Oharaeibacter diazotrophicus: one gene and its partner. The protein of the gene in region 1 interacts with the protein of each later gene in a pairwise test. Links are inferred from orthologs where the notes say so. Each region holds a gene or a part of one and is shown in the gene's direction. Other genes may lie near its edges.

Region 1 (7,100 bases):
TGAGCGTCTCGGACGCGAGGAGGGCGTCGTTGGCGTCCTGGGCGGCGTCGAGGGCGGCGCGGTCGACCAGGAGCGCCTTGGCGTAGGCGCGGCGGATCTCGTCCGCCGAACGGATCAGGCTCTCGATCGGGTCGGTGACGTTGTGCGACTGGTCGATCATGTGCGCCGGCCGGAAGGCCGGGTCGGCGGTCTCGGCGTCGACCAGTTCGTTGAAGACGAGGAACAGGCGGAAAGGGTCGACCGAGCCGGTGTCGAGATCGTCGTCGCCGTATTTGGAATCGTTGAAGTGGAAGCCGCCGAGCCGGCCGAACTGGATCAGCCGGGAGACGATCATCTCGATGTTGGTGTTGGGCGCGTGATGGCCGAGGTCGACGAGGCACTTGGCCTTGGGACCGAGCGCGGTCACCGCGAGGTAGTTGGTGCCCCAATCCTGGATCACGGTGGAATAGAACGCCGGCTCGAACATCTTGTGCTCGACGTAGAGCGACCAGTCGTCCGGCAGGCCGGCGTAGATCTCGGCCATGGCGGCGAGATAGCGCTCGAAGGCGCGGCGGAAGTGGCTCTGGCCGGGGAAGTTCGAGCCGTCGCCGATCCACACCGTCAGGGCCTTGGATCCGATCGCCCGGCCGATCTCGACGCACTCGAGATTGTGCGCGACGGCCTGGGCGCGCACGGCCGGGTCGGTGTGGCTGAGCGAGCCGAAGCGATAGGACAGCGGCTGGCCCGGCTGGTCCTGGAAGGTGTTGGAGTTCATGGCGTCGAAGCCGAGACCGAGGGCGGCCGCCTTCGCCCGGAGTTCGGTCGGGTCGGCGGCGTCCCAGGGGATGTGCAGCGACACCGTCGGCGTGGCCCGGCCGAGTTGCTGGATTACCGCGCAGTCGTCGAGCTTCTCGAAGATGCCGCGCGGCTCGCCGCGGCCGGGGAAGCGGGCGAAGCGGGTGCCGCCGGTGCCGACGCCCCAGGACGGGATCGCGACGCCGAAGGCGCCGACCCTCTGCGTCAGCGTCTCGATCGAGACGCCCGCGCGGGCGAGGCGGGCGCCGAGCGCCTCGTAGTCGGCGGCGTGGGCGCTCGCCCGGCGGTCGTTGTCGGCGGCGATCAGTTCGGCCGCGATCGGCAGTTCGGACATGGTCGATCCTCCCGTTTCCTCGTCGGCGGCGACGGCGCGGGCGGGATCCTTCCGGGCGGCGCCGCGTTCACCCGGCGCCACGTCGATCAACCGAAGGATCCCCCATGGACGTCGTCCGCATCCTGCTCGCCATCTTCCTGCCGCCCGTCGGCGTCTTCCTCCAGGTCGGCCTGGGGCTGCAGTTCTGGCTCAACATCCTCCTGACGCTGCTCGGCTACATCCCGGGCATCGTCCACGCGATCTGGGTCATCCTGCGGCGCTGAGCGTCCGACGGCCCCGTCAGCGCGTGAAGCTCTCCTTGTTGCCGGCGTCGACGTTGACGATGTTGCCGGTGCTCTTGGCGGAGAGGTCGCTCGCGAGGAAGTAGACCGCCTCGGCGATGTCCTCGGGGAACACGCTGCGCTTCAGCATCGAACGCTTGCGGTAGTGCTCCTCGAGATCGTCCGGGGCGAGCGCGTAGGCGGCGGCGCGCTGCTCGCGCCATTCGCCGGTCCAGATCTTGGAGCCGCGCAGCACCGCGTCCGGGTTGACCACGTTGACGCGGATGCCGGCGTCGGCGCCCTCGAGGGCGAGGCAGCGGGCGAGATGGATCTCGGCCGCCTTGGCGGTGCAGTAGGCCGCCGCGTTGGGCGAGGCGGCGAGACCGTTCTTGGAGGCGACGAAGACCACCGCGCCGCCGAGCCGCTGACGGCGGAACAGGCGAAACGCCTCCCGGCTCACCAGGAAATAGCCCTTGGCGAGGATGTCCATGTTGCGGTCCCACATGGCGAGCGGCGTCTCCTCGATCGGCGCCGACGACGAGATGCCGGCGTTGGAGACCAGGATGTCGAGGCCGCCGAACTCCACCGCCGTCGCCGCGAAGCCCGCCGCCACGGCCGCCTCGTCGGTGACGTCCAGGCGCACCGCGCGGACGACGTCGGCGCCGAAGCCCTTGGCGAAGTCGGCGCGCGCCGTCTCGAGCGCGGCGTCGTCGATGTCGGCGAGCACGACGCAGGCACCCTCCGACAGGAGCTTGCCGGCGACCGCCCGACCGATGCCGCCGGCGCCGCCGGTGACGAAGGCGATGCGGCCGGCGAGCGACTTCGGCTTCGGCATCCGCTGCAGCTTGGCCTCCTCGAGCAGCCAGTACTCGATGTCGAAGGCCTCCTGCTCGGGCAGTCCGACGTAGGTGTCGACCGTCGACGCCCCGCGCATCACGTTGATCGCGTTGACGTAGAACTCGCCGGCGATGCGCGCCGTCGCCTTGTCGCGGGCGAAGGAGAGCATGCCGACGCCCGGCACGAGGTAGATCACCGCGTTGGGGTCGCGCACGGCCGGCGAATCGGCGTGGCGGCAGCGCTCGTAATAGGCGCGGTAGTCGTCGCGGTAGGCCGCGATCGCGGCGTCGAGGCCGGCGACCACCGCCTCGACGTCGCCCGTCGCCGGGTCGAAGTCGAGCACGAGCGGGCGGATCTTGGTGCGCAGGAAGTGGTCGGGGCACGAGGTGCCGAGCGCGGCGAGTGCCCTGAGGTCGGCGGACCCCACGAACTCCAGCACCGCCGGCTGGTCGTCGAAATGGCCGAGCTTGCGCTCGCCGGCCGAGATGCGGGCGCGGATCTCCGACATCAGCCGGGCGGCGACGGCGCGGCGCGCCTCCGGCTCCAGCGTCGCCACCGCGGCGCCGCCGAAGACGGTGCGGCCGGCGGTCTTCTCGGCGAAATACGCGATCGCCTTGTTGATGATCCTGAGGGTGGTCTCGTAGCAGCCCCGGGCGTCGTCGCCCCAGGTGAACAGGCCGTGGCTCTCCAGCACCACGCCCTTCGCCCGCGGGTTGTCGCGGGCGAAGGTCGAGAGCATCAGACCGAGTTCGAAGCCCGGGCGGCGCCAGGGCAGCCAGCCGATCTCGTCGCCGAAGATCTCGGCGGTCAGTGCCTTGGAGTTCCGCGTCGCGGCGATCGCGATCACCGCGTCGGGGTGCATGTGGTCGACGTGGGCGTAGGGCAGGTAGGCGTGCAGCGGCGTGTCGATCGAGGCGGCGCGCGGGTTGAGGTCGAAGGTGCAGTGGGGCAGGTAGCCCACCATCTCGTCCTCGTGGTCGGGGCCGCGATAGATCGAACGCAGCCGCTCGAGCTTGTCCATGTAGAGCGTGGCGAAGCCGTCGCGCTTCATCGATCCGACGTCGCCGCCCGAGCCCTTGACCCAGAGCACGGTGACGTCCTCGCCGGTCAGCGGGTCGCGGTGCACCACCTTGGCGGAGGTGTTGCCGCCGCCGTAGTTGGTGATGCGCTTGTCGGCGCCGAGCAGGTTGGAGCGGTAGAGCAGCCGGCCGGGCTCGTCGAGCGTCGCGGCGTGGGCCTCGTCCCAGCGGTTGTCCAGGAGCTTCACGTCGGCCATCGGCGCCTCCTCGTCGTCGCGGCATCCCGTCCGCCGGGCGCACACGGCGCGGCGGCGGACCTCTTCCCATGGCGCCGACATATCCCAGACCGGCCCGGCGACTGTCAATCGCTTCCAATCATTTTCGATCATATTGCAGCGCACAATGACCAGTCATGATCGAATCTGATTGACACCGGTCGTTTCAATCGTTTTGATGCGGCTCCGAGGGGAAGCCCATGCACGAACGTGAACGCCACCGCATCATCCTCGCCGCCGTGCAGGAACGCCCGGTCGCGACGGTGCCCGACATCGTCGAGCTGACCGGCGCGTCCGAGGCGACGATCCGGCGCGACATCGCGGCTCTGGCGCTGCAGGGGCGGGTGCGCAAGGTGCGCGGCGGTGCCGAGGCGGTGCATCCGCCGCAGTTCGGTACGTTGTCGGCGCGCCCGTTCCGTGTCGACGAGACGGTCCGCACCGCCGAGAAGCGGGCGGTGGCGCGCGAGGCGGCCAAGTACTGCGCCGACGGCGACGCCGTCATCATCAACGCCGGCACCACCACCTTCCAGATGGTGCACCACGTCGCCCATCTCCGGATGCAGGTGCTGACCAACTCGTTCCCGATCGCCGAGTATCTGGTGAAGCACTCCAAGTGCTCGGTGATCCTGCCGGCCGGCGCGGTCTACCGCGAGCAGGGCGTGATCGTGTCGCCGTTCGACAACGACGGCATCGCCCACTTCTACGGCCGGCGCATGTTCATGAGCGCCCGCGGCGTCTCGAAGGCGGGCATCATGGAGCAGGACAGCCTGATCAGCCAATCCGAGCAGCGACTGATGCGCCAAGCCGACGAGACGATCCTGCTGGTCGACTCGTCGAAGTTCGAGAACCGTTCCAGCCTGATCCTCTGCCCCCTCGACCGCGTCTCCGTGATCGTCACGGACGACGGCGTCACCGACGAGGCGCGGCGGATGGTCGAGGCCGCGGGCGTGACGCTGGTGGTGGCCGAGGTCACGGCCGCCGACCGGCACAGGGAATCCCCGTCGGTGGCGTGAAGGAGGCCGCCCCGGAGGGGGCGGCGCGCGCCGGCGGTGATGCGTTCGACCGGGAGGAGAAGAACCATGAAGCTCTGGAAGAAACTCGCCGTCACCACGGCGGCCGTGCTGGCGCTGTCCACCGCGACCGCCTCGGCCGAGACCGTCAGGATCGCGCTGGTGGTCAAGGCGCTCGGCATCGGCTTCTTCGAGGCCGCCAACAAGGGCGCCCAGGAAGCGGCCAAGGAACTCGGCGACGTCGAGGTCATCTACACCGGCCCGACCAGCACCACCGCCGAAGGCCAGATCGAGGTGATCAACGCCCTGATCGCCCAGAAGGTGAACGCCATCGCGGTCTCGGCCAACGACAAGGACGCCCTCGTCCCGGCGCTGAAGAAGGCGCAGGAGCGCGGCATCACGGTGATTTCGTGGGATTCGGGCGTCGCTACCGAGGGCCGCGCCATGCACCTCAACCCGTCGTCCAACGCGCTGATCGGCAACATGTGCGTCAAGATGGCTGCCGACAACCTGACCGAGCCGGGCGAGGTCGCGATCCTCTCGGCCACCGCCACCTCCACGAACCAGAACACCTGGATCGAGGAGATGAAGAAGGTGCTGCCGAACTATCCGAACGTGAAGCTGGTCGACACGGTCTACGGCGACGACCTCGCCGACAAGTCCTACCGCGAGACGCAGGGCCTGATCCAGAAGTACCCGAACCTGAAGGCGATCATCGCGCCGACCTCGGTCGGCATCGTCGCCGCCGCCCAGGCCGTGACCGACGCCGGCAAGACCGGCCAGATCAACGTCACCGGCCTCGGCCTGCCCTCGGAGATGGCCGGCCATGTCAAGTCGGGCGCCTCGAAGTCCTTCGCGATCTGGAACCCGATCGACCTCGGCTACGCCGCCACCACGATCGCCTACAACCTCGCCACCGGGAAGGCGAAGGCCGGTCCGGGCGCCGAGATCCCGATGGGCCGGATGGGCACGGTGAAGCTCGACGACAACGCCGAGGGCGCCATGGCCGACCCGTTCGTCTACGACGCCTCCAACGTCGAGGAATTCGCCAAGATCTTCTGATCGGCGAAACGCTCGATCCGCGACGGCGCCGCCCCCCGAGGTCCGGCGCCGTCGGCATCCGCCCGTCGGCCGCTCGTGCCGGCGCGCCCCGCCGCCGCACCGTCCGGCGGCGCCCGAGACCACGACGAGAGAGCGGCGCACCGCTCCAGCCGAGGCCCCTCCGACCGATGAACGCCATGCCCGTCCCCGAGACGACCGTCGCCGCGCCCGTGCTGGAGATGCGCGGCATCTCCAAGGCCTTCCCGGGCGTTCGCGCGCTCTCGGACGTGGCCCTGGAGCTGCGCCCCGGCCGCGTCACCGCGCTGATCGGCGAGAACGGCGCCGGCAAGTCGACGCTGGTCAAGATCCTCACAGGCATCCACCGGCCCGACGCCGGCGAGATCCTGATCGACGGCGCGCCCTGCGTCCTGCCGACCGCGGAGGCCGCGCAGGCCGCCGGCATCACCGCGATCCACCAGGAGACCGTGCTGTTCGACGACCTCACGGTCGCCGAGAACATCTTCCTCGGCCACGCGCCGAAGAACCGCCTCGGCCTCGTCGCCTGGGGCGCGATGAACGCCCGCGCCGCGGCCCTGCTCTATTCGATCGACGCCGCCATCGACCCGCGGACGCGGCTGAAGGACCTCTCGATCGCCCAGCGCCACCTCGTGGCGATCGCCCGCGCGCTCTCGGTCGACGCCCGCATCGTCATCATGGACGAGCCGACCGCGGCGCTGTCGCACAAGGAGGTCGAGGACCTCTTCCGCATCATCGAGCGGCTGAAGAGCCGCGGCAAGGCGATCCTGTTCATCAGCCACAAGTTCGAGGAGCTCAGGCGGATCGCCGACGACTACGCCGTCTTCCGCGACGGCCGCCGCGTCGGCGCCGGCCGCCTCGCCGACGTCTCCCACGCCGACCTCGTCCGGATGATGGTCGGCCGCGAGGTCACCCAGGTCTTCCCCAAGCGCGAGGTCGCGATCGGCCCGACCGTGCTCTCCGTCGCGGGCTACCGTCATCCGACCGAGTTCGACGGCATCTCGCTCGAGCTCCGCCGCGGCGAGATCCTCGGCCTCTACGGCCTCGTCGGCGCCGGGCGCTCGGAGTTCTGTCAGGCGCTGTTCGGCGTCACCCGTCCCTCCGGCGGCACCGTCGCCCTCGACGGCCGGACGCTGACGATCCGCTCGCCGGCCGACGCGATCGCAGCCGGCATCGTCTACGTGCCGGAGGAGCGCGGCCGCCACGGCGCGATCACGGCGATGCCGATCGTCGAGAACATCTCGCTGCCCTCGCTCGCCCGCACCGCCCGCCGCGGCTTCCTGCGCTCGGCCGAGGAATTCGCCCTCGCCCGCACCTACGCCGCCCGGCTCGACCTGCGCGCCGCCTCGCTCAGCCAGCCGGTCGGCACGCTGTCGGGCGGCAACCAGCAGAAGGTGGTGATCGGCAAGTGGCTGGCGACGCGGCCCAAGGTCATCGTGCTCGACGAGCCGACCAAGGGCATCGACATCGGCTCCAAGGCCGCCGTGCACGCC
Region 2 (7,416 bases), on another replicon or contig:
GCGCCGCCGTCGTCGCCCGCGCCAAGGCCGAGCTCGACAAGGTCGCGGTGCTGACGATCGGCGGCCACGCCGACGTCGTCTCCTACACGGTCGACGGCGACCGCCTCGTCGTCCGCCTCGCCGACGGCACCGAGACCGGCCTCGTCGATCCCGCCCGCTTCGCCGGCTACCGCGGCCCCGCGGCGGCGCCGGAGGCGATCCTGTTCGAAAAGCACGGCCTCCACGTCGAGGTGGTGATCGACCGTGCGCGGCCGATCGGTGCCAACGATCCGGCCGGCGTCGCCGACGTCGTCGTCGAGAGCGCGCTCTCCACCATCATGGACTGCGAGGATTCCGTCGCCGCCGTCGACGCCGAGGACAAGGTCGTCGTCTACCGCAATTGGCTCGGCCTGATGCGCGGCGATCTCGAGGAGCGCTTCGAGAAGGGCGGGCGCACTGTCGTGCGCCGGCTCGCCGGCGACCGCGCCTTCACCGCGCCGGACGGCGGGACCCTGACGCTGCGCGGCCGGGCGCTGATGCTGGTCCGCAACGTCGGCCACCTCATGACCACCGACGCCGTCGTCGACGGCGAAGGCCGCGAGATCCCCGAGGGCATCCTCGACGCCGCCGTCACCGCGGCGATCGCGCTGCACGACGTCGGCCCGGCCGGCCGGCGCGCCAACAGCCCGGCCGGTTCGGTCTACGTGGTCAAGCCGAAGATGCACGGGCCGGAGGAGGTCGCCTTCGCCGACCGGCTGTTCGCCGCGGTCGAGGACGTGCTCGGCATGGCGCGCAACACGCTGAAGATGGGCATCATGGACGAGGAGCGCCGCACCTCGGTCAACCTCCGGGCCTGCATCCGCGCGGCGCGCGACCGCGTCGTCTTCGTCAACACCGGCTTCCTCGACCGCACCGGCGACGAGATCCACACGTCGATGGAGGCGGGCGCCATGGTCCGCAAGGCCGAGATGAAGGCGACCGCCTGGATCGCGGCCTACGAGGACGGCAACGTCGACGCCGGCCTCGCCTGCGGGCTGCCGGGCCGCGCCCAGATCGGCAAGGGCATGTGGGCGGCGCCCGACCGGATGGCGGCGATGCTCGCGGAGAAGCGCGCCCATCCGCTCGCGGGCGCCACCACGGCCTGGGTGCCTTCGCCGACGGCGGCGACGCTGCACGCGCTGCACTATCTCGACGTCGACGTCCGCGGCCGCCAGCGCGCCCTCCTCGACCGGCCGCGCGCCTCGGAGGCGGCGCTCCTGACGATCCCGCTCGCCCGCGACACCAACTGGAGCCCGGACGCGGTCCAGGAGGAACTCGACAACAACGCCCAGGGCATCCTCGGCTACGTCGTGCGCTGGATCGACCAGGGCGTCGGCTGCTCCAAGGTGCCGGACATCCACGACGTCGCGCTGATGGAGGACCGCGCCACGCTCCGGATCTCCAGCCAGCACATCGCCAACTGGCTCTATCACGGCATCGTCACACCGAAGCAGGTGATGGACACCTTCCGCCGCATGGCCGCGGTGGTCGACCGCCAGAACGCCGGCGATCCCGCCTACCGGCCGATGGCCGCCGACTTCGAGGGCTCGATCGCCTTCAAGGCCGCGCTCGACCTCGTCCTGAAGGGCCGCGAGCAGCCGAACGGCTACACCGAACCGGTGCTGCACGCCCGCCGCCGCGAGGCCAAGCGCCTCGCCGGCTGATCCCCGCCCGCCCCCGACAGCCGATCCGCCGGCCGCCGCGCGTTCTTCCCGCGCGGCGGCCGGCGCCGTTTCCGGCTCCGCCCACGCCCCGCCTTGATCGAACGCAAGGATGTCCCCGCCCGGACGTGCGATCACTTCCGCGGGTGGCCGGACCCCGCGGGCCGGCCCGGGCGTTTCCAGGTTTTCCACGGACGAGGCGAATCCCATGGCCATCAAGGACATCTTCACCATCGTCGACGTGTTCGACGACGCCATGCCCGGGCCGAACGCGGCCCTCGCGCTCGCGGCGGGCACCGGGGCCCACGTCACCGGCCTCGCGCTCGCCATGGAGCCGCTCGCACCGGGCTTCCTCGCCGCGCCGATTCCGGCCGACTACATCGTCGGCGCGCTCGAGGAATCCGAGCGCCAGGCCAAGGCCGCCGCCGCGCGATTCGCCGCCGCGGCCGCCGCCGCCGACGTGCGCGCCGAGGCGCGCACCCAGACGCTGCTCGCCGGCGCCACCCAGCCGATCGTCGCCCAGGCGCACCTGTCGGACTTGGTGGTGATCGGCCAGGAGAACGTCGACCAGCCCGAGCCGATGCGCGCCGGCCTGATCGAGGCGATGCTGTTCGACGCCGGCGTGCCGTTGCTGGTGGTGCCGAACGGCTACCGCGCCACGCCGAAGTTCGGCCGCGTTGTCATCGCCTGGGACGGCTCGTCGACCGCCGCACGCGCGGTCCACGCCGCCATGCCGGTGCTGCAGATGGCCTCGGCGGTCGAGGTGACCATCGTGGCGAGCGCCAAGTCGTGGTCGGGCGAGCCCGGCGCCGACGTCGCCACCTACCTCGCCCGCCACGGCCTCGAGGTCGAGATCCGCACGGTGGCGCGCGACGCCGGCGACGTCGGGCAGACGCTGATCGCGCATCTGCGCGAGGTCGGCGCCGACCTCTGCGTCATGGGCGCCTACGGCCATTCGCGCCTGCGCGAGTTCATCATCGGCGGCGCCACCCGCACCATGCTCGACCGCATGGAAGTGCCGACGCTGATGGTGCACTGAGACGCCCCTGGTCGGGACGAATGCGGACGCGGGTCTTCACGGGTCCGCAACGTTGCCGATGGAAAGATCGGCGCCGGTCGGGCAGACCGGCGCCACGACGCGTCGCCCGCGGCCCCCGGCCGGAGAGAAGCGACGCGCGTCGGGAGCCGAGCGCCTGATCCCCTCCCACGGGAGCCGAGACCCGATCGATGTCCCTCGACGCCCTCGAAGCCTTCTTCCGCCCGTCCCGCGTCGCGCTGGTCGGCGCGAGCACCCAGGCCGGCAGCGTCGGCAACATCGTCGCGCGCAATCTGATCGCCGGCTACGGCGACCGCGTCATGCTGGTCAACCCGCGCGGCGGCGACATCGACGGCGCGCCGCTGTTGGCCTCGATCGAGGCGCTGCCGGCCGCCCCCGACCTCGGCGTAATCGCTGTGCCCGCCGCCGGCGTGGTCGACGCGGTGGAACGGCTCGGCGCCCGCGGCGCCAAGGCGCTGGTGATCATCTCCGCCGGCCTCGGCCAAGGTCCCGGCTCACTCGGCCAGCAGGCGATCGACGCCGCGCTCGCGCGGGGCATGCGGGTGATCGGTCCGAACTGCATCGGCGTCCTCGCCCCCGGCAGCGGGCTCAACGCCTCGTTCGCCCAGCGGATGGCGCGCAAGGGCGACCTCGCGCTGATCTCCCAGTCCGGCGCGATCCTGACCAGCGTGCTCGACTGGGCCGAGAAGAACGAGATCGGCTTCTCCGGCCTCGTCTCGATCGGCGACGCCATCGACGTCGGCTTCGCCGAGATGCTCGACTACTATGCCCTCGACCACAACACCCGGGCGATCCTGCTCTACGTCGAGGCGGTGCGCGACGCCCGCGCCTTCATGTCGGCGGCGCGCGCGGCCGCGCGCACCAAGCCCGTCGTGGTGATCAAGTCGGGCCGGCACACCGCCGGCGCCAAGGCGGCCGCCTCGCACACCGGCGCGCTCGCCGGCGTCGACGCGGTCTACGACGCCGCCTTCCGCCGCGCCGGCCTGCTCCGCGTCGAGGACCTCGGCCAGCTGTTCGCCGCCGCCGAAACGCTGAGCCTCGTGCCGCGCGTGCCGGGCAAGCGGGTCGCGGTGGTGACCAACGGCGGCGGCGTCGGCGTGCTCGCGGTCGACCGGCTGGTCGACCTCGGCGGTACCCTGGCCCAGTTCGCGCCCGAGACCATGGCCGCCCTCGAGGCGGCGATGCCGCCGACATGGTCGAAGGCCAACCCGGTCGACATCGTCGGCGACGCGCCGCCGGCGCGCTACGGCGCCGCCCTCGACGCCGTGCTCGCCGATCCCGGCGTCGACGCCGTCGTGGTGATGAACTGCCCTACCGCCCTCGCCTCCTCGCGCGACTGCGCCAGCGCCGTGGTCGACTCGATCCGGCAGTACAAGCGCACCCATTTCCGCGGCAAGGCGGTGATCGCCTGCTGGCTCGGCAACGACCCGGCCGCCGAGGCGATCTTCACCGAGGCGAAGATCCCCGTGCTCGGCACGCCCAACCGGGCGATCGAAGGGCTGATGCAGTTGATCCGCTACGCCGACGCGCAGGAGACGCTGACGGCGACGCCGCCGGACCTGCTCGCCGGCTTCACGCCCGACCGCGCCCGCGCCCGCGCCGCGATCGACAAGGCGATCGGCGACGGCCGTTCGTGGCTGACCGCCACCGAGGTCTCCGAGGTGCTGGCCGCCTACGACGTCCAGGCGGTGCCGGCGGTGCCGGCGCTCGACCCGGCCGACGCCGAAGCCAAGGCGCGCGACCTGCTCGCGACCTACCGCGCCGTCGTCGCCAAGATCGCCTCGCCGGACATCGTCCACAAGTCCGACGTCGGCGGCGTCGAGCTCGAACTGACCTCTCCGGAAGCGGTCGCCACCGCGACCGCCCGCATCCTGGAGCGCGCCCGCGCCGCCCGGCCCGACGCCCGCATCGAGGGCGTGACGCTGCACCCGATGATCGTGGCGCCGAAGGCCGTCGAGTTGATCGCCGGCGTCGCCGACGACCCGGTGTTCGGGCCCATCCTGGTGTTCGGCCGCGGCGGCACCGCGGTCGAGGTCATCAACGACAAGGCGCTGGCCCTGCCACCGCTCGACGTCAACCTCGCGCTCGACCTGATCGGGCGCACCCGGGTGTCGCGCCAGCTCGCCGGCTACCGCGACCGCAAGCCGGTCGACCGCGAGAAGCTGGCGCTCGGCCTCGTCAAGCTGTCGCAGCTGGTCGCCGAGGAGCCGCGGATCCGCGAGATCGACCTCAACCCGATCATCGCCGACCACGAGCGAATCGTCACCGTCGACGCCCGCATCTCGGTCCGGGCGGACACCGCGCCAGAGATCCACCGGGTGGTGCCCTCGGTCGGCCATCCGCGCCTCGCGATCCGGCCCTATCCGAGCGAGTGGGAGCAGCGTCTCGTCCTCCGCGACGGCACCGAGATCCTGGTCCGACCGCTGAAGCCGGAGGACGAGCGGCTCTATCCCGCCTTCTTCGCGCGGATGAGCGACGACGACATGCGCCTGCGCTTCTTCGCCAGGGTGCGCGAACTCGGCCACGCCTTCATCGCCCGCCTGACCCAGATCGACTACGCCCGCGCGATGGCCTTCATCGCCATCGACCCCGCCCGCGACGAGATGCTCGGCGCGGTGCGCCTGCACGGCGACGCCGCCCGCGACCACGGCGAATACGCCATCGCGGTGCGCTCCGACCTCAAGGGCATGGGCCTCGGCTGGGAACTGATGCGCCTGATCGTCCGCTTCGCCCGCCGCGAGGGCTACGCCGAGATCCGCGGCGAGGTGCTGCGGGAGAATACCACCATGCTCGACATGTGCGCCTCGCTCGGCTTCGAGGCCCATCCCGAGACCGAGAGCCCCGAGATCATGGCCGTCCGACTCGACCTTGCCGCCGCGGTGGCGGCCGATCCGACGCTCGGCTGACACGTTGTCACGGTCCGCCCGACCTGTGCGTCACGCCGCCCCTCCGTACAACGATCGATTTACTGAGCTCTTCTGACGATCGGACCCGATCTCTGCCTAAGATTGTCTCCGTCTTTCGTATCGCGTCTCAACAATCCGTTCACCCTTCATGTCCGATCTTTGGCGCGGGAGTGGCCAGAAGGCCGTCGACTGCGGTCGGGGACGACAGGAACATGAAGTTTTCAGGGATCATCGCCAACCGTTCGATCGCGCTCAAGATCGGCGCCGGCGTGCTGACGCTGACGCTGGTGGCCGCCGCCGTCAGCGGCGTCGGCCTCGTCGGGCTCGACAGCCTCGGCCGTGCCGTCGACATGACCAGCCGGTCCGCGGCCATCCTCGCGGACGTCAACGACGCCGGCAACGGCGTCAACGCCTTCCTCGAGAGCCGCGACGCGGCCATCGTCGCCGACATCCGCGCCAAGCTCGCCGAGGCCCGCGACGGTCTCTCAGGGCTCGGCGACCCCTCCGATCCGCGCCTCGCCGCACCGGTCGCGGCGGTCGAGGGTCTCGGCACGGCGATCGCCGGACTGGAGAGCGCCTCGTCGAAGATCGACGCCGCCGCCAAGGGGCTGACCGGCGCGCTCGCCAACCTGCGCCAGCTCGGCAGCTCGATCGAGACCTCCGCCCTCGCCAAGGCGAACACGGCCAAGACCGCGGCCGAGGAGCTCGGCGCCAGCTACGAGAGCGCCCGGGCCGTGTTCGACCTCGCCACCCAGGCGCAGATCGTCAGCCTGAAGGCGTCGCTGGCGCTGTCGAACTATCTCGCGACCGCCGACGCCAAGGAGTTCACCGCCGTCCGCGCGGCGCTGCCGACGCTGCGACAGGCGGCGCAGAAGATCGTCGAGGCCGCGAAGGGCACCACGGTCGAGGCGACGGCCCAGCAGCTCGGCGACCAGGTCAAGGCCGTGACCGCGGTGATGCGCAAGATCGCCGAATCGCAGGACATGACGGAGATCCAGGCCAAGCGCGCCGAGGCCGCGAAGGCCTTCGCCAGCATCCTCCAGCTCGCCGACACGCTCGGCGCCAACCAGAAGACGGTCGCCGGCGCCTCCGGTCGGTCCAAGGAGATCCAGGACGCCGAGCGCTCCAAGGCCGAGACCGTGCGCGACCTCGGCATCGTGTTCGGCGGCCTCGTCGACAAGCTGTCGATCGAGACGATGAACTACCGCCTCGCACCCTCCGACGGCGGCAAGCTCGCCGTCAGCACGCTGAAGACCGAGATAACCGCCAAGATCGCCGAGATGAAGGCGGCCGGCCTGCCGGACGCCGGCAAGGCCGCGACGTCCTTCGGCTCGGCCTTCACCCAGCTGGTCGCCGCCAGCAAGGCGTTCGACGAGGCGCACAAGGCCGCCCGCACGGCATCGGCCGCGGCGGCCGAGGCGATCAAGGCGGTGGTCGACGACCGCGCCACCGCGGCGGGCACCGAGCGCAGCGCCAGCGTCACCGCGATGCTGACCGCGGTCGGCGTCGCGCTCGCGCTCGCCTTCGCCGTCGCCTTCGGCCTCTCCCGCGTCATCTCGCGGCCGATCACCGGCGTCACCGCCGCCATGCGCCGGCTCGCCTCCGGCGACACCGACGTCGCCATCGACGCCGCCGAGCGCGGCGACGAGATCGGCGGTATGCTGAAGGCGGTCCGGGTGTTCCGCGACAACGCCATCGAGCGCCGCCGCCTCGCCGAGGTCGCCGAAACGGAGCAGTCGGCCCGGCGCGCGCGCCAGGAGCGCATCGAGGCGCT

What was found.
Region 2: the proteins of EDD54_RS00940 (region 1) and EDD54_RS17280 interact in binary tests that used the Escherichia coli proteins (3 or more experiments, as listed by UniProt). The link is inferred for Oharaeibacter diazotrophicus from one-to-one orthologs.

The regions. Positions count from the first base shown.
Region 1 is NZ_SNXY01000006.1:168,843-175,942, reverse strand. Bases 2,639-5,626 are described here. They hold EDD54_RS00940 (DeoR/GlpR family DNA-binding transcription regulator), read left to right. Parts: upstream 2,639-3,720; coding sequence 3,721-4,533; downstream 4,534-5,626. Other genes in these bases: rhaS (rhamnose ABC transporter substrate-binding protein), read left to right, coding at 4,600-5,592; EDD54_RS00945 (bifunctional rhamnulose-1-phosphate aldolase/short-chain dehydrogenase), read right to left, coding at 2,639-3,502. Outside these bases: rhaI (L-rhamnose catabolism isomerase), read right to left, coding at 1-1,129; EDD54_RS00950 (YqaE/Pmp3 family membrane protein), read left to right, coding at 1,234-1,392; more of EDD54_RS00945, read right to left, coding at 1,409-2,638; EDD54_RS00930 (sugar ABC transporter ATP-binding protein), read left to right, coding at 5,760-7,100. UniProt on the Escherichia coli protein: Represses ulaG and the ulaABCDEF operon. Two ulaR binding sites have been identified in each promoter.
Region 2 is NZ_SNXY01000009.1:479,352-486,767, forward strand. What follows is about bases 2,539-5,842. They hold EDD54_RS17280 (bifunctional acetate--CoA ligase family protein/GNAT family N-acetyltransferase), read left to right. Parts: upstream 2,539-2,906; coding sequence 2,907-5,642; downstream 5,643-5,842. Other genes in these bases: EDD54_RS17275 (universal stress protein), read left to right, coding at 2,539-2,718. In the rest of the region: EDD54_RS17270 (malate synthase G), read left to right, coding at 1-1,682; more of EDD54_RS17275, read left to right, coding at 1,888-2,538; EDD54_RS17285 (methyl-accepting chemotaxis protein), read left to right, coding at 5,855-7,416. UniProt on the Escherichia coli protein: Catalyzes the acetyl-CoA-dependent acetylation of lysine residues of a large number of target proteins. Acetylates RNase R in exponential phase cells and RNase II.